Regions from separate parts of the Proteus sp. GOKU genome, predicted to be linked through region 1. Evidence: predicted binding sites of a transcription regulator. Region 1 holds the regulator's gene; each other region holds the start of a gene.
What was found. Region 1 encodes CRP, which controls carbon source genes, mostly activating them, when cyclic AMP is high. Its sites were predicted from a motif close to ATGTGANNNNNNTCACAT; they were not measured.
Positions count from the first base shown of each region.

Region 2: a site for CRP is predicted at 4,372-4,389, ahead of rbsD (D-ribose pyranase). Genes of this name have one in related genera too.
Region 3: a site for CRP is predicted at 3,570-3,587, ahead of udp (uridine phosphorylase). Genes of this name have one in related genera too.

Region 1 is NZ_CP034105.1:3,790,839-3,797,174, reverse strand. It holds gene EHE21_RS17340 (aminodeoxychorismate synthase component II) at 1-104, shown strand, start outside; gene argD (bifunctional acetylornithine/succinyldiaminopimelate transaminase) at 222-1,436, shown strand; gene crp (cAMP-activated global transcriptional regulator CRP) at 1,531-2,163, opposite strand; gene EHE21_RS17325 (OsmC family protein) at 2,477-2,884, shown strand; gene EHE21_RS17320 (phosphoribulokinase) at 2,974-3,843, opposite strand; gene EHE21_RS17315 (YheU family protein) at 3,909-4,130, opposite strand; gene EHE21_RS17310 (hydrolase) at 4,127-5,107, opposite strand; gene EHE21_RS17305 (LysE family translocator) at 5,206-5,811, shown strand.
Region 2 is NZ_CP034105.1:760,745-767,080, forward strand. It holds gene rbsK (ribokinase) at 1-381, opposite strand, end outside; gene rbsB (ribose ABC transporter substrate-binding protein RbsB) at 459-1,349, opposite strand; gene rbsC (ribose ABC transporter permease) at 1,392-2,357, opposite strand; gene rbsA (ribose ABC transporter ATP-binding protein RbsA) at 2,359-3,867, opposite strand; gene rbsD (D-ribose pyranase) at 3,875-4,294, opposite strand; gene dxs (1-deoxy-D-xylulose-5-phosphate synthase) at 4,645-6,336, opposite strand, start outside.
Region 3 is NZ_CP034105.1:426,176-432,511, reverse strand. It holds gene rmuC (DNA recombination protein RmuC) at 1-1,102, opposite strand, end outside; gene EHE21_RS02095 (DedA family protein) at 1,205-1,735, opposite strand; gene EHE21_RS02090 (tyrosine-protein phosphatase) at 1,807-2,589, opposite strand; gene udp (uridine phosphorylase) at 2,738-3,496, opposite strand; gene EHE21_RS02080 (YidB family protein) at 4,201-4,593, shown strand; gene EHE21_RS02075 (hypothetical protein) at 4,672-5,499, opposite strand; gene metE (5-methyltetrahydropteroyltriglutamate--homocysteine S-methyltransferase) at 5,681-6,336, opposite strand, start outside.

The DNA of each region.
Region 1 (6,336 bases):
GAATTCGCCATCGTACACTTCCAATTGAAGGGGTTCAATTTCACCCAGAAAGTATTTTAAGTGAACAAGGACATGAGCTATTAAATAATTTCCTTAAATATTAAATGGATAGCATTTAAATAGCGAAATAATGCCTTTTTATACAAAACCACATTTGATTTTTTATTCATATTTAGTGATTATATTTTCATATTGAATATGAATAACGATCAGGTGGGGTAATGACAAAGCAAAGCATCAACAGGGCAACTTACGATCAAGTAATGTTGCCAATTTATTCACCCGCAGAATTTATTCCTGTTAAAGGGATGGGTAGCCGTGTTTGGGATCAGCAAGGAAAATCGTATATCGATTTTGCTGGTGGTATTGCGGTTTTAGCACTAGGGCATGCCCATCCTGCTCTAAATCAAGCCTTAAAAGAACAAAGTGAGCAACTTTGGCACGTCAGTAATATTTTCACGAATGAACCTGCATTACGTTTAGCACAAAAATTAATAGATAACACATTTGCAGAACGTGTCTTTTTTGCCAATTCTGGCGCAGAAGCAAATGAAGCCGCATTTAAATTGGCTCGCCATTATGCCATTACTCGCCATAGCCCTTATAAAACAAAAATTATTGCCTTTCACAATGCATTTCATGGCAGAACGCTGTTTACAGTATCTGTTGGTGGACAACCTAAATATGCGGATGGTTTTGGTCCTAAGCCTGCCGATATCGTGCATGTTCCGTTTAATGACTTAGATGCCGTTAAAGCGGTAATGGATGACCACACTTGCGCCGTTGTTTTAGAGCCAGTTCAAGGTGAAGGTGGCGTAACAGCAGCAACGCCTGAGTTTATGAGAGGGCTACGTGAGTTGTGCGATAAGCATCAAGCACTGCTTGTTCTTGATGAAGTACAAACAGGTATGGGGCGTACCGGCAAGCTTTTTGCCTATATGAACTATGATGTGACACCAGATATTATTACAACCGCCAAAGCGCTGGGAAGTGGTTTCCCACTCAGTGCGATGTTAACAACATATGAGATAGCTTCTGCAATGGGTGTTGGAACTCATGGTACAACTTATGGTGGCAATCCATTAGCTTGTGCAGTGGGCAATGTCGCATTTGATTTAATTAATACACCTGAGGTACTTGAGGGTGTCGAAAAGCGCTATCAATGGATTGTGGATGAGCTAGCGTCAATCAATCAAACGTATCAGGTCTTTTCGCAAATCCGTGGACAAGGTTTATTGATTGGTGCGCAATTAGCGCCACAATATAAAGGTAAAGCCAAAGAGTTACTCGGTCTTGCTGCTAAACATGGCTTAATGATGTTAAATGCAGGAGCTGATGTGATGCGTTTTACACCGTCGTTAATTATTACCCAAGAAGAGCTACAAGAAGGAATGGTGGCATTAAAAGCGGCTATCGCAGAATTTGTAAAAGGGTAGTAGCAACTAAAAACCCCATCAGCGAGGATGGGGTTTACACAAAAAGTATATCAATAGCCCTGTTATGGGCTATTGTTTGTTTGAGCGGGGAAACTTAACGAGTCCCGTAAACGACGATAGTTTTACCGTGTGCGGAGATCAAGTTTTGATCTTCCAGCATTTTCAGAATACGGCCTACAGTTTCGCGTGAACAACCAACGATTTGACCAATTTCCTGACGTGTAATTTTAATTTGCATGCCATCAGGATGCGTCATTGCATCGGGTTGTTTTGCTAAGTTTAATAAGGTTTGTGCAATACGACCTGTTACATCAAGGAAAGCAAGGTTACCTACTTTTTCTGATGTTGTTTGTAATCTGTTCGCCATTTGAGCAGAAAGGCGCATCAGAATATCAGGGTTAACCTGAATTAATTGGCGGAATTTTTTATAGGAAATTTCTGCTACTTCACAGGCTGTTTTTGCTCGAACCCATGCACTACGTTCTTGATCTTCTTCAAATAATCCAAGTTCACCGATGAAATCCCCCTGATTTAGGTAGGAGAGGATCATTTCTTTTCCTTCTTCATCTTTAATAAGAACAGCCACGGAACCTTTAACAATATAATAAAGTGTTTCCGCTTTCTCACCTTGGTGGATCAGCGTGCTCTTGGATGGATATTTGTGAATATGGCAGTGTGACAAAAACCATTCAAGAGTCGGGTCTGTTTGCGGCTTGCCGAGAACCATTCGCGTTATCCTCTGTACGTTAAATGCAGCCTTTCAAAACGGATAGGCTCCCTTTTGAGACAGCGTGCTTAAAAATCCTATCTTTACCTATTAACTTCCTGAGAACACGGTAAGTTAATATGGAGTAGATTATAATAAATGAGAAAATAATGCATTGATCTTAACCACTATCATCAAGCAGATATTGTTTTTAACACAATTAGTGCATTAAGTCTCGTTTTACGCAGTCAGCATAATAAACCTATTTGCTAATTGCTAGTTGAATTATGAGAATGTACTCTTTTAGTTTCTGTCATCTTTAGGGGGAAAATAAATGGAAGCACGAGTTAAGTGGGTTGAAGATTTATCTTTTGTCGGCGAATCTTCATCTGGCCATCAAATTATGATGGATGGGAATTCGGGCGATAAAGCCCCAAGCCCAATGGAAATGGTATTAATTGCTGCGGGTGGATGTAGTGCTATTGATGTCGTAAGTATTTTACGTAAAGGGCGTCATCAAGTAACTGATTGTGAAGTGAAATTAACATCAGAGCGCCGTGAAGAAGCCCCTCGTTTATTTACTGATATCAATTTACATTTTATTGTTTCAGGTAAAGAATTAACGGATAAAATCGTAGAACGAGCCGTTCAATTATCCGCAGAAAAATATTGTTCTGTTTCCTTAATGTTAGGAAAAGCAGCCAATATTACGCATTCATTTGAAATAAAAGATGCCGACTAATTTTGATATTTTAAAATAAAGTTTAATTTGAAAAATAATATCCCTTAATTAATGGGATATTATTTTTATAGAGATAAATTTTATTTTGGTTAACTTATCTTTTCGCCATTTAATAATTTTTTGACTAATGGTGCCATAATTAATTCCATCGCTAATCCTAATTTCCCGCCCGGTACAACAATAGTGTTTATTGTTGACATAAACGAGCCATGTAACATCGCAAGTAAATAGGGAAAATCAATATCAGTTAAACCACGAAAACGAATAACAATAAAGCTTTCATCGAGAGTGGGAATTGCTTTGGCAGAAAAAGGGTTCGAAGTATCAACAGTCGGAACACGTTGGAAGTTAATATGAGTGCGTGAGAATTGAGGAATAATGTAGCTAATATAATCATCCATTGAGCGTACAACGGAATCTCTTACCGCCTCTTGTGAGTGTCCTCTTTCTGTCGTGTCTCGAATAAGCTTTTGTATCCACTCTAGGTTGACGATAGGAACAACACCGACCAATAAATCAACATGTTGAGCTACATCATGTTCGTTGGTAACAACGCCACCGTGCAATCCTTCATAAAAGAGAACATCAGTATTATTAGCTAATGGCTCCCAAGGGGTAAATGTTCCCGGTAATTGGTTGTAAGGAGTTGCTTCATCATAAGAGTGTAGATATTTGCGAGATTGTCCTTGTCCTGTATCGCTATATTGACTTAAGGTCTTACTCAGTAAGCTAAAATCATTTGCTTCAGGGCCAAAATAACTGATATGTCTGCCTTGTTCTCTAGCTTTTCTTATCGCCATATCCATTTCAGGACGGGTATAGCGATGAAAACTATCTCCATCAATCAATGCAGCATTTGCATTGAGTTGTTGGAATATTTTACGAAAAGCTTGGCTTGTTGTGGTGGTTCCTGCACCGCTTGAGCCAGTCACTGCGATGATAGGATGCTTAATTGACATAGGTTATCCTTTTGCTAAATAAGGTTGGCCCTTATTGATGGCGATACATCGCTAACTTTGAATAACTAATCAGAGCGAAATTGCGATGCAGGCATAATATTGACGCTCTCATGAAGTTCAGACCAAACTAACACGGCCTCACCGGATTTAAGCTGTTTTTTGACGTCGGCGACTTTTTGTTCAAGCGTTTTCTCTTGGATACCATAATCAGTACCTTCGCGTAAAACGAAACTTTCAATGAGATTGTCTAGTGTTTCAGTTGAAAGCTCGTTCCAAGGTATTATCATTTTGCTTTCTCCAAATAGGTCGCCAACCAGTCAGGGATACGGCTTTCTAGCCACATCACTGGTTTAGAGAGCTTTCCTCCAACAAATCCTACATGTCCACCAAACTCAGTAAGTTGATATTCAATGTTATTGGGTAGTGTTTTGACATCAGGAATAACATCCGCAGACATAAATGGATCGTCTTTAGCATGAATGATAAGTGTCGTTTTCTTTATTTTATTTAATAAAGGCAACGCACTGCATTGGCGATAATAATCTAATGCATCTTTAAATCCGTGAATTTTAGACGTAATAAGATCGTCAAATTGACGTAGTTTTTTGATGGATTTTATCGTCAATAAGCTAATCGGTAAGGATTCTGGATAGCGAATAAGTTTTCGTGTTGCGTTGTTTTTGAGCTCTTTTAATAGATACCATTGGTAAAAACGGGAAAAACCATGTTCAATTTTTGTTGAGCATGGTTCTAGCATTAATGGTGCAGAGACAATAACAGCAGCGTCTACAACTGCATTTTCACCACTTTCAGCAAGATAATAGGCAAGCATATTTCCACCAAGTGAATAGCCAACTGCGGCTGTTGGTTGCTCGCCAAATTCCTTTTTCAACCAATTTAAGAAGTAGCGAGCATCTTCTGTTTCACCTGAGTGATAAATGCGATTTTGTCTATTGGGTTCACCACTGCATCCTCTAAAATGCATCACAACGCTTAGCCAGCCTCTCTCTTTTGCAGCAGCTAACATGCCATGAGCATAAGGGCTACTAAACCCACCTTCTAAGCCATGAAAGATGACTAAGCGTGGTTTATCGAGTGCCGTCGTTGGGTCTTCACTCCATGCTAAATCGACAAAATCATTGTCCGGAAGATTGAGCCGCTGCCAATGTGGCGTAAGTTGTGGCGTCCTACGTACAATTCTTGGTAAGAGCGTTTGTAAATGTGGATTTTTAGCCCAACGCATTGGATTAAAGTATTGAGACATATTTTCCGTCTATCAAAATGAATTAACACTTGTTTGCTAAATAACATACTGCTATTTTCGGTGAAAATAAAACGTCTGTCACATCTTTGAGCCACTTTATGACAATTAGCCTTATTTTCTCTTTAACTATTTTCCTGTTTATTGCAGCGATAACACCTGGACCGAACAATTTACTGCTTACCTCATCAGGGGCTAATGTAGGCTTTAAAGGCTCGTTAAAGCTAATGGCAGGCATTATGCTGGGTATGCAATGCGTTTTATTGAGTTCTGCATTTGGCGTAGCCGCATTATTGATAATTTATCCTGCACTGCATATCGGATTGAAGATAGTCGGGAGTGCGTATTTACTTTGGCTTGCTTGGAAAACAGCGACATCATCTTATCAGCGTTTAGATATTCCAGCAAAAACACCCCAAGCAGTAAGTTGGTTTCAGGGCGGATTATTGCAATTTCTAAATCCAAAAGCATGGATGATGGGATTAGGCGCAGTAGGGAGCTTTAGTCTATCGGGTGATGCTTATTTTAGCTCTGTTATTGCTATTAGTATTGTTATGGTTATTGTTAACTTCGTTGCTGGTATTGTTTGGATATTAGGCGGAACATTAATTAGCCTATTTTTACAAAGCAGACGCTCTTGGTTTATTTTCAATATCTCAATGGGGCTATTAACGGCGCTCTGTGTTCCTTTGATTTGGATAGAGTAAACTCATAAAATAGGTATAAATCAAGGGTTAATCAAACTTTTTTGATTTAAATGATGTTTTTTTAAGATTGGTTGAAATGATCTCTCTTGATATGTGTCAAAAAAAGAGTATTCCTCTATAAAAAGAGAGATCTACGATCGCCCACTGACACAATCATTCATGTTAAAATGCTCTCTTATATCAAGTGATGACTGATTTTTAGTCGTTACATAGATCCTATTATTTAACTATTTAGTTTTTTATTTCTTATTATTAACACTATTAAAATGGACAACTAACTATTTTATATGGGAATTATTTATTCTTTTTAATGTTTCTATTAAAGTAATTTTTATTACGTTTATGTGTTTGAATTGTTATTAAATAAAAGGAAGTGTTTGAAAATAACAAATTATTAAGAGTAAATAGATTAAGTCTATATCGTTCTATTGACCTAAAAGAATAAATTATTATTAAAAATAGAGAGGGAATAAATTAAGTATTATAAATGTAGGGATTGATGAGCATAGTTCTGATTGAAAAGAT
Region 2 (6,336 bases), 1.1 Mb from region 1:
ATATTGCTGAAAATGAGTAGGTGTTAGTGCGCCATTAGCACCTGCAACAATACTAATTACGTTTTCACCTTGTTCATTAACAAGTATCATCGCCACACCTGTTGGTGTTTGCGGAATAATACTAATTGCATCAATATGAATATTATCTGTTTTAAGCTGTGAAATTATCTCACTACCAATCGCATCATCACCGACACAAGCAATAAAGGTTATATCGGCACCACTGCGACCACAAGCAACTGCCTGATTTGCACCTTTACCACCAAAGGCTATTTTGTATTGATGACCAATAATGGTTTCACCAGGTTTTGGAAATTGTGAAATATTCATAATGTGGTCAACATTAATGCTACCTAGAACAGCAAGGCGAGGTGTTGTCATAGCCTTTATCCTTGTGAAAACGTGTTTAATGATTAAAGCTACCACGGAGCAATATTACTCCGTGGTATTTATTGTTGTTATTTTTTAATAACTAACTCAAGTTCGACAGGGATTGTTGCATCCACTTTTTCGCCTTTGAGAATTTTATCTGCGGTTTGAATACCGATAATACCAATTTGGTCTGGGCGTTGAGCAATGGTTGCACCTAACATGCCACGGTTTACCGCTTTGATCCCATCATCTGTACCATCGAAACCAATCACTAATACATCGGTACGACCGGCAGTTTGTAATGCACGTAATGCACCTAATGCCATTTCATCATTTTGTGCAAAAACAGCTTGAACCGCAGGATAAGCAGTTAATAGATTTTGCATTACGTTAAGACCTTTTGTACGGTCAAAATCAGCAGGTTGGCTGGCAAGTACATTCAGTTTGTGAGCATCAACCGCTTGTTTAAAGCCTTCACCTCGTTCACGAGATGCAGATGTTCCGGTGATCCCCTCTAGTTGGATAACTTTGGCATCACTAGCCACTTTCTCTGCAATATAATCACCCGCCATTTTACCACCAAGACGGTTATCTGAAGCAACGTGGCTGACGACTTCGCCTTTGTTTGCAACGCGGTCTAAAGTGATAACAGGGATTTTGGCTTTATTAGCTAAAATAACGGCGTTACCCACAGCATCAGAGTCTGTCGGGTTAATGAGCATTAAGCGTGTGCCTTTTACTGTCAGATCTTGCACGTTAGCAAGCTCTTTAGCTGGGTTGTCCATAGAATCTAGAACAACAAGATCGTAGCCTAATCGGTTAGCTTCTTTCTGTGCACTGTCTTTCATGGTGACAAAGAAAGGGTTGTTAAGTGTTGAAATAACAAGCGCGATCGACTCTTTTGCAAATGCGTTGGCGCTGATTGTGGCGCTTAATGCAACAACAGAAAGAAGTGTCGCCATTTTTTTGAGTTTCATAATATAAGTTCCTGTCGGGATTCGGATTAAGAGAATAGAGAGTTATTTTTTGTTATCTACCAAAACAGCAAGTAAGATGACCACCGCTTTTACTATCATTTGATAGTTTGATGATATTCCTAATAAATTCAGTGCGTTATTTAAGAAACCTAGAATAAGTGCACCAATTAATGTACCGATAATACGACCTTTACCACCTGCAAGACTGGTACCACCCAGAACAACGGCGGCAATAGCATCTAGCTCATAGCCATTACCTGCCATTGGTTGCGCTGATGAAAGGCGAGCAACTTCAATGACACTGGCAAGGGCAGCTAATAAACCACACAGTGCATAAACAATGATTTTGATTTTATCGACGCTAATGCCGGATAAACGTGTTGCTGATTCATTACCGCCAAGCGCATAAATATAACGGCCTAAACGAGTATGATGTAATAAATACCATGCGCTCAAAAAGACAATCATCATCAGCCAGATTGGGGTTGGAATACCAAATGGGCGACCAATACCAAACCAGCTAAACAGATCAGCATTATCGCTAAAGCCGGTATTAATTGGGCTACCGTCGGTATAGACACGAGTAACACCGCGCAGCAATAACATCATGACTAGCGTAGCAATAAAGGCTTGAACTTTACCTTTAGCAACGATAATCCCTGTTACACCACCAATGGCTGCACCTAACGCTAATGCTCCAACAACAGCAACAAGTGCATTAACATCAGCACCTACCATAGAAGCAGCAACAGCACCAGTTAATGCAAGCAATGAACCAACAGATAGGTCGATGCCAGATGTCAAAATAACCAGCGTCATCCCAACCGCCATAATGGCATTAACCGATGTTTGTTGGAGAATGTTGAAAATATTATTTAAGGTAAAAAAATTGGGACTGAGTGTGGAAACGACGACAATCAGGATAAGCAGAGCAATCAGTGATTTTTGCTCTAATAGCCAAGCTTTTGAGAACCAACGTTTTGACGCTGGAATTGAATTCGTGCTCATATCAAACTCCTACTTTAGCGTCATATTGTTTACCAACAGCCGCTGCCATTAGCATTTCTTGTGTGACATTGTGAGCGGAGAACTCACCACTAATACGACCTTCATGCATAACCAAAATACGGTCACTCATTCCCATTACCTCAGGCATTTCAGAAGAAATTAAGATGATGCTTAATCCTTCTTGTTTAAATTTATTAATTAGCTGATAAATTTCTTTTTTAGCGCCCACATCAACGCCACGAGTGGGTTCATCAAGAATAAGTACTTTAGGGCGAGTCATTAGGCCTCTTGCGATAGCCACTTTTTGTTGATTTCCCCCTGATAAGAAACCGATGGTTTGATCCATTGAAGGGGTTTTTATATTGAATAATTTAATAAAATCGCCAACAGTGAGTTGCTCTTCTTTATGATTAAGCACACCCATACCGCGGCTAAAATAGCGTAGTGCAGTCAGAGACATATTTTCTTTCACCGACATACCGAGCACTAAACCATCACGCTTTCTATCTTCAGAGATGTAAACAATGCCTTGTTCTAAACCTTCAGCCGGCTTTTTGATTTGGCAGGGTTTACCATCTAACTCAACGGTGCCATTGGTTTTGGGTAATGCGCCGTAGATAATTTTCATTAATTCAGTACGACCCGCACCCATTAAACCTGAAATACCAAGAATTTCGCTTTCATGTAATGAGAAACTGACATCATGAACATCTTCGCCGCTGAGGTTAATGACATTGAGTTTGGTTTTACCTTGAGGGATATTAATACGAGGGTATTGGTCTTCTAACTTACGACCAACCATCATTTCAATCAGAGTGTCTTCTTTTAATGAGGCGACAGGTTTTTCACCAATAAACTGACCGTCTCGCAGTACAGTCACGTCATCGCAAATCTCAAAGATCTCTTTTAAACGATGCGAGATATAAACAATGCCGCAACCTTGATCTCTTAGTTCACGAATAACACTAAATAGCGATTCAGTTTCAGTGTCAGTTAATGCGTCTGTTGGTTCATCCATAATAATGACTTTGGAACCAAAACTAAGCACCTTGGCGATTTCTACCATTTGCTGATCACCAATCGATAATTCAGACACTAAACGGTGACTGCTGTAAGCAAGGTTTAATCGGGCTAATAACTTATCGGCTTCTGCATACATTTTCTTCCAGTCAATGGCGCCAAAAGCACGCGTAAATTCACGACCTAGGAAAATATTCTCTGCGATGGTCAATTCAGGAATAAGGTTAAGCTCTTGGTGAATAATACCTATTCCTGCTTCTTGAGAAGATTTGGGACCATTAAAAGCACAACTTTCACCTTGATAAATCACTTCGCCAGCATCTTTTTTATAGATCCCAGTGAGTACTTTCATCAGTGTTGATTTTCCTGCGCCATTTTCACCGACTAAAGCCATTACTCGACCAGGGTAAATTCGTAATGTAGCGCCGGATAGTGCTTTTACACCGGGGAATGACTTATCAATATCTTTAAGTTCAAGTAAAGGTTCCATATTGTCCTCAAAAAGTCACACCAGAAAACAACACAATATTGGCATAAGGCGTACATTCACCGGTTCTAATAACAGCTTTATTTTCAGTAAGTTGCTTTTTGAATGCTTCATGTGAAACATACATTATTTGAATAGACTTCTTCTGCTCTTGCTCTAATAAATAGAGATAAGAGAGGATTTCATTAAAAAGAGAGGGATTGATGGTTTTAATTTCTTCCGCCAGCATCACGGCCTCGACTTGCATCTCATGAGTGATTGTTTGCAACACGGACATAAAGTCCGGAATACCCTGAGTGAGAGCAAGATCAATACGTTCAACAGAGGAGGGAATAGGTAATCCGGCATCTGCAATAGTGATTTTGTCAGTGTGTCCTAAACGTGAAATTACACTCGAAATAGGACTATTAAGTAATACACCTTTTTTCATGTTTCCTCCTCAGCGAAACGTTTCGCTGTCTACATAGTAGAAAAGAAAGGCGGGAAAACAAGTTTGATTTATTCATATTGTGAGCATGATCGAAACGTTTCGTTGGCAAACAAAAAGAAAGAAAAATATAACTGATTGAATAAATTAACGCTGAATGGATTCAATAAGGAAAGTGGTTATTTTCAGTGAATTTCATAAAAATGTGATGATGGACAAGATTATAATTGAAGAAAATATGAGGTGTGAAAGCGTGAACCAGTATATAAAAGTAGACAAATTTTAGCTTAGAAAATACATTAACCTCTCCTATAGTTAATTAGGAGAGGTTATTTTAAATCATTTTAATTCAATTAGTTAGCTTGATAGGCTTTAATTGATTTTTCGATACCGTCTGCATCTAAACCTAAGTCAGTTCTGATCTCTTCTTGTCCACCTTGTGGTACAAATAGATCAGGTATACCTAAGTTTAAGACAGGTACTAAGCAACGTTCTTGCATCAGTAATTCATTAACACCACTGCCAGCGCCACCCATAATCGCATTCTCTTCTAACGTTACCAACATATCATGTTGCTCTGCCAGAGAAAGGATAAGGGATTTATCAAGAGGTTTGATAAAACGCATATCAGCCACAGTTGCATCAAGTTTTTCAGCGACTTCTAACGCTTCAGGCAGTAATGTACCAAAGTTTAGAATAGCAATGCCTTTACCTTGGCGACGAATAATGCCTTTACCCATAGGCAATGGACTGAGTGGTTGTAATTGCGCACCAACACTAGAGCCTCTTGGGTAACGTACTGCAACAGGGCCATCTTGATAGTGATAACCCGTGTGAAGCATTTGGCGACACTCATTTTCATCACTTGGTGCCATAATGACCATATTAGGAATACAGCGTAAGAATGAGAGATCGAAAGCACCTTGGTGAGTTTGACCATCTGCTCCCACAATACCACCACGATCAATAGCAAATAAAACAGGCAGTTTTTGAATGGCAATATCGTGGATCACTTGATCGTAAGCGCGTTGTAAGAATGTTGAGTAGATAGCAACAATAGGCTTATAACCACCAATTGCTAAACCTGCTGCAAAGGTAACGGCGTGTTGTTCTGCGATCGCAACATCAAAGTATTGTGATGGGTATTCTTTTGAGAAACGCACCATACCAGAGCCTTCACGCATAGCAGGGGTAATTGCCATGAGTTTTGGATCGGTTGAGGCTTCTTCACATAACCAGTCACCAAAAATTTTAGAAAATGTAGGTCGTGCATTAGGGCTTTTAGGTAATGTACCTGCTTGTGGATCAAACTTAGGTACAGCATGCCAGCTAATAGGATCACGTTCAGCAGGTGCATATCCACGACCTTTCTTAGTCATAATATGCAGGAGTTGAGGACCTTTTAGATCACGCATATTAGCGAGTGTTTGCACTAACGCAATAACATCATGACCATCAACTGGACCGATATAATTAAAGCCCAATTCTTCAAACATGGTGCCGGGAACAACCATGCCTTTAATATGTTCTTCTGTCTTTTTCAGTAATTCTTTAATCGGTGGAATACCAGAAAAGACCTTTTTTCCACCTTCACGTAAGGTGGTATACAGTTTGCCTGATAACAATTGTGCAAGATGATTATTCAATGCACCAACGTTTTCGGAGATTGACATCTCGTTGTCATTAAGTACAACGAGCATATCTGGCTCAATATCACCTGCGTGGTTCATTGCTTCAAAAGCCATACCCGCAGTAATTGCACCATCACCAATCACACAAACTGTTTTTCTGTTCAGCTTTTCTTGTTCAGCTGCAACAGCCATACCTAAACCTGCACTAATAGAGGTTGAAGAGTGACCGACACAAAGTTTGTCGTATTCACTCTCTTCTCGCCAAGGGAAGGGGTGTAACCCATTTTTTTGGCGGATAGTATCAATGCGGTCACGGCGACCTGTTAAGATCTTATGGGGATAGGCTTGATGACCCACATCCCAAATAAGATTATCAAAAGGGGTTTTATAGACGTAATGAAGAGCAACCGTTAA
Region 3 (6,336 bases), 780 kb from region 1:
CATTTTGGCTTTGATATTCATAACGCCATAATGCGGCTATTGTACGCAAAGCAACAAGTAAAGTAGATGGCCCAACTAACATAATATTGTTTTTCAATGCTTCTTCTAGCAAGTCTGGAGAATGACCAATCGCAACAAGATAAGCGGGCTCAATAGGTATAAACATTAAAACATAGTCTAAAGACGTTACACCCGGTAGTTTATGATAATCTTTTACACTCAATCCTTTAATATGCGCTTTAATTGAGTTCACATGCGCATAAAGCGCTTGTTTGCGTTCATTATCATTATCACTACTAAAATACTTTTCATATGCCACCAGCGACATTTTAGCGTCGATAATAACATCTCTACCATGAGGTAGATGCACAATTACATCAGGTTGATAGCGACTACCATTTTCATGTCGAATACTCACCTGTGTTTCAAATTCATGACCTTCACGTAATCCTGAAGACTCTAATATACGTGCTAATACTGTCTCGCCCCAGTTACCTTGAACTTTATTATCCCCTTTCAAGGCATTAGTTAAGTTAACGGCTTCTTGTGCCATTTTTACATTCAATTGTTGAAGCTGGCGAATTTCATGAACCAAGGTATGTCGCTCTCTGGCTTCTTGCCCAAAACCATCTTGAACTTGTCGCCGAAAGCTTTCGAGCTGTTCACGAAAGGGGGAAAGTAAGTGTGTCAATCCTTGGCGATTCAACTCTTCAGCTTTACGTCCACTTTGTTCGAAAATACGATTAGCTAAGTTCTCAAACTGCGTTGCAAGCCGTTGCTCACTATTTATTAATAATCGTTGTTTTTCTTCTGCGGATATTCGGCTTTCTTCCCAGCGAGTTGTCACTTCTCTTAATTCAGCTTCTTGAGAGGTAATAATTTCTCGCTGAGCACGTAATTCTTGCTCTAGTTGTTCTATATGTTGTTGTAAAGAAGGGATAATTACCGCTTTTTCTTGAGCGATAGCAAGCTGTGTATGATTTTCACGTAACATGGCTTCTTTATCGGATAAACGTTGTTGGATAGACCACCAAACCAACGCGCCTCCAACAAGTACACCACCTAATAAACCAATGATCCCATATAACAACTGAATATCCACTAAAGTGACCTTTTTACTTTCCAGCGGGCTACGTTAAAACGCATAGGTAATATTGTCTAGCAACAATTTACATCATGACTTGATTTGCGATAAAGGACGCAGTTATCCCATCCATTTCGCAAGCCATTGCAAACCAAAAGCACCGGGCGCCAAAATGCCAAAAGCCCAAATCATGGCTGATGTTAAATTAGCAATTTGAAAATAACGTTGTGGCATCGCACAAATACCCGCAACTAACGGAACAATTGCACGAAAAGGCCCAAAAAAGCGTCCAATAAACACCCCCCAAATTCCCCAACGATTAAAGAATTGATGACCTCTAACCAATGTTTGTGGTGAACGTGAAATTGGCCACAAATTTTTCACACCGTCTTTATAGTGAAACCCTACCCAGTACGATATCCAATCACCAAAGAAAGCGCCTAATGCAGCCGCAAGCCAAATCGGCCAGAAAAACAGGCCACTCTCACCAATTAAGGCACCTAATCCCAATAAAATAACCGTGGCGGGAATAAGCAAAGAGATAAACGCGAGTGATTCACCAAAAGCAAGAAAGAACACGATCGGAATAGCCCAGATCTCGTGCTCTTTTACAAAGAGGGTGATGGTATGAATAATGTCTTGTACTGTCAAAATAGAGACCTTAAATTCGGTTAACCTAAGTGAAATAAAATATTCTGATTAACCGAATATAAATCACTTCATTACTCTAGAAAATAATTTTGTAAGGCATCTCGGCTAGAAGCATCTAAACCGATATCTTTTTCTAGCCAAGTATCCACATTACCGTAATGCTGATTAATACTCGCTAATGCCGTTTGCAGAAACTCTTCTTGTACTGAATAAACATAGGCAAATTTATCAACAATGTTATCACTCATTGTTTTGGCATGTTCTTCTAAAAGATAAGCGCGATAAGGCGCTAATGTTTCATTGGTTAGCAAGTAATCTTCCATTACCACATCTAAAGATGCACCGAGTGCGAATAACACTAAAGCTGAGCCAACACCTGTTCTGTCTTTACCTACTGCACAGTGTTGCACTACGCCCCCCTTTTCGGGCTGCTTTAATAACGTAGCTAATTGTTTATAGGCAGGGTTGTTAATAGGTAACAATTTATATAGCTGAAACATAAAGGCTTTAGCATCAAATTGCTCAAGTATTTCAGGTGTCAGCTTTTCAAGATTGGCAGAGACTTCTTTGGATAACGGATTGGCGGGTGCATGATAATATTGCGCACCGTCCCAGACTCGGTCTGGTTTATCAACGATTTCACCAGTATCGCGATAATCAATGATTTGAAAAAGATTTTTATCAATGAGAAGAGATTGGTCTGTATTGGTTAATCTATCCAGCGAGCCTGAGCGAAAGAGCATTCCGGGTTTAATAACCCCACCGTTACTCAATTTTTTACCGCCTAAATCACGGAAGTTAATTCCGCCGACTAAAGGCAACACCGAAGGATGTGTTTGTAATATATCAGTCATAATGCCTCTTCTCATTGTTGTATTGTTAAGACCTCAAAGACCTTAACAGAAATCAGCGCCTGTTAACACATTAACTTGATGAATTACCATACAAAAAAAGCCCTTAATACTTATGTATTAAGGGCTTTCATATTTGATTAAAAAAAACTTATTTCATTAAAATGCGAGCGGCTTCGATAACGATACCTAGTGCATTATTTTCAGTTTTCTTCAGTAATTCCGCATCTGGAATTTCTTGTTGAGTACGGTTTACGATAACACCCGCAACCATACCTGCACGTAAACCTTGGCTTGCACACATTGTTAATAATGTTGCAGATTCCATTTCATAGTTCATTACGCCCATTTCTTGCCACTCTTTCATAGAGCCTTTGAAACGGCGAACAACACGACCTGTATAGGTGTCGTAACGTTCTTGTCCTGGATAGAATGTATCTGAAGATGCAGTAACCCCTACGTGTACAGTTGAGCCATTGTCTTTAGCGGCTTTATACAGTGCGTTCATACATTCAAAATCAGAAACAGCTGGGAATTCCATTGGTGCGAAATGTAAGCTTGCGCCATCTAAACGAACCGCAGCAGTGGTGACAAGGATATCACCTACATTGATATGCTCTTGAATTGCACCTGTTGTACCAATACGTAAGAAAGTACGGATACCTAACTGCGCTAATTCTTCAACTGCGATAGAGGTAGATGGACCACCGATACCTGTTGAGCAAACAATGACGGCTTTGCCATCAATTTCGCCACGCCATGACGTGTATTCACGTAAAGAAGCCAGATGAACTGGGTTATCCATTAATTTTGCAATTTTTTCAACACGCTTAGGATCACCTGGAACAATTGCTAAAGTGGCACCCTGTAGGTCATTTTTGGTTAAACCTAAGTGAAATACATCAGACATATCGGACTCCTCAATGGGACAAAACCAATGATCATTAAATTAAAAGTTACTGTATCAGTTTTCCAGACCTTTTTAGTGACTAACATCACTTACAAGGCACCAAACAAAGTAACAATTTCATAAAATTGCGACCATAATCACGAAAAATGGCATTCGAAATACATTTTCAGCGAATACATCACCCATATTCGCTTACTAGTATAGATGCAATAAAAACCCTAGCGAATATAAATACCCAAATACATACTCTAAATAATTCAAGATGTAGCTAGGCGACAAACGAACGAGTCGCTGGGAGCATACAATAGTATGTGACTAGCGCGAGAGAATATAGTCAACAACGCTACGACTTGAAGTATGACGAGTAAATACTCTAAATAGTTCAAGATGTAGCTAGGCGACAAACGAACGAGTCGCTAGGAGCATACAATAGTATGTGACTGGCGCGAGAGAATGAAGTCAACAACGCTACGACTTGAAGTATGACGAGTAAATACTCTAAATAGTTCAAGATGTAGCTAGGCGACAAACGAACGAGTCGCTAGGAGCATACAATAGTATGTGACTGGCGCGAGAGAATGAAGTCAACAACGCTACAGTTTGAAGTATGACGAGTAGCTTGAAGTATGACGAACATAACGCGTACACTACCCGCCCTTAAAATAAACACCTAATGTGACAAACACATCGTCACTGGAGTAAACATGAGCTTATTTAACCAAATTGCGAGCCTACTTGGTGGCGAAAAAATCAATCAATATAAAACTGTCCTTGACTGGATTGGATCTCAAGGCGGCATTGAAGGCTTAGTAAAGCAATTTGATACAGCGGGTTTAAGTGAGCTTATTCAATCTTGGATAAGTACCAATACAAATTTACCTATCAGTGCTGAACAAATCGTAGCGGTTTTTTCATCGCCTGTTATTAATGAACTTGCGTCAAAAATTAATTTAAATGCGACAGAAGCTTCTGAAATGGCGGCTCAATATTTGCCTAAATTAATTGATAAAGTCACACCGGATGGCGTTGTACCTAAAGACTTAGATTTAGTCAGTGCTGGTATGGATATTTTAAAAGCGAAGATTTTCGGTGGCTAAATAAACCGACTGTTTTAATGCGTTTTCCCTTACATCCCATAAGAGAAAACGCATCACGTTCTTAATAATCAAAATTGATTACAGCAAACCTTCTTCAATCAACGCTTCATGAAAACGTTGTTTCTCTTCAGGTGTTGCCTGAATACGTTCTAAAGGTACATCTAAAGCATAAGGGATATTCTGCTGTGGTGAATAAACGGCTAATACATAAGTATTTCCATTTTGCTCAATCACAATAGGAGGGGTTTTCTTATTCCCTGAATAAGCAATACGAATATCTTTACCATCTAAATTAAGACGATAAGTGGCAATAAATTGCTTATTACTCACAACCATTTTTGCAGGGATGGCTATTAATTTTAAAGGCTGAGTTCCCACTGATAATAATGCTTTTCTCACTTTACTCGTCAATATTTGACGATAAATAAAAAAGATCACACTAAAACCAAATAAGCCGATAAAAATAATAGTGCTAATTAAACGAAGCCAAATATTATCTATCGCCACATCAACGGTCATTTTACTTAGATCATTTGCATCAGCGACGGGTTCAACTAACACATCTTTGGGACCTAAATCTAAAAAAGTAAAATTACGCGAAACTTCATTGCCTTTATAACGCAAATCAACACTACAGTTAGTAAGAACAAAGAGTTGCGAGCGACAAGAGCCTTTCACCGTAGCGTCAACAGGTACTGCATTCTCACTGATTTTATAATCATAAAGAATATTGGGAATTTGATAAGCACTAAATACCGTCATTGCTAGCATGAAAATAACTAAGAATAAGGTGCGAAATAATCCACCGTCTCCTCTTAGTGGAACTAATTTCAAAGGTCGAGTTGGAAAAGCATCTAATACTTTATCCGAAAGTTTAATGCTAGTTTGCACAATAATTATATCCATAAAATTAGAGAGTTTTCGCAGTATAGCAACTATCATGAATATCAATAATAAGATTTACTCTAAGTTTTAATGAATACCTTTCTTTTTTATTTTATATAAATTTAACCTGCTATTTTGACTGCGCGACTTATCTAAAGTAACAGATCAAAAATAACAGGCTAATAAATAATTAATTATTTTATTACACGTTCTGACGCAAATACCTAGCCGCCTCAACCATATTCGCTAATGCTGCGCGTGTTTCAGGCCAGCCTCGTGTTTTCAATCCACAATCTGGGTTCACCCATAAACGCTCTGCGGGAATTCGAGATTGTGCTTTTCTTAATAAACCCACGATCCATTCCACATTTGGTACATTAGGTGAGTGAATATCGTAAACACCCGGTCCAATTTCATTTGGATAATCAAAATGTTCGAAGACTTCTAAAAGCTCCATATCTGAACGTGAGGTCTCAATAGTAATAACATCCGCATCCAGTGCTGCAATAGAATCCATGATGTCATTAAATTCGCAATAACACATATGAGTGTGGATTTGTGTTTCATCATCGGCAATAGCGGCACTTAATTTAAAGGCATCGACAGCCCAATTAAGGTAAGCTTGCCACTCATTACGACGCAGTGGTAATCCTTCACGTAATGCAGGCTCATCAATTTGAATAATACCAATACCCGCTTTCTGTAAATCATCCACTTCATCACGCAGTGCTAATGCAATCTGTTTTGCAATTGTTTCACGCGTCACATCTTCACGAGGGAATGACCAACATAAAATTGTCACAGGACCTGTAAGCATGCCTTTAACTGGTTTTTCCGTTAATGACTGCGCGTAAGTTG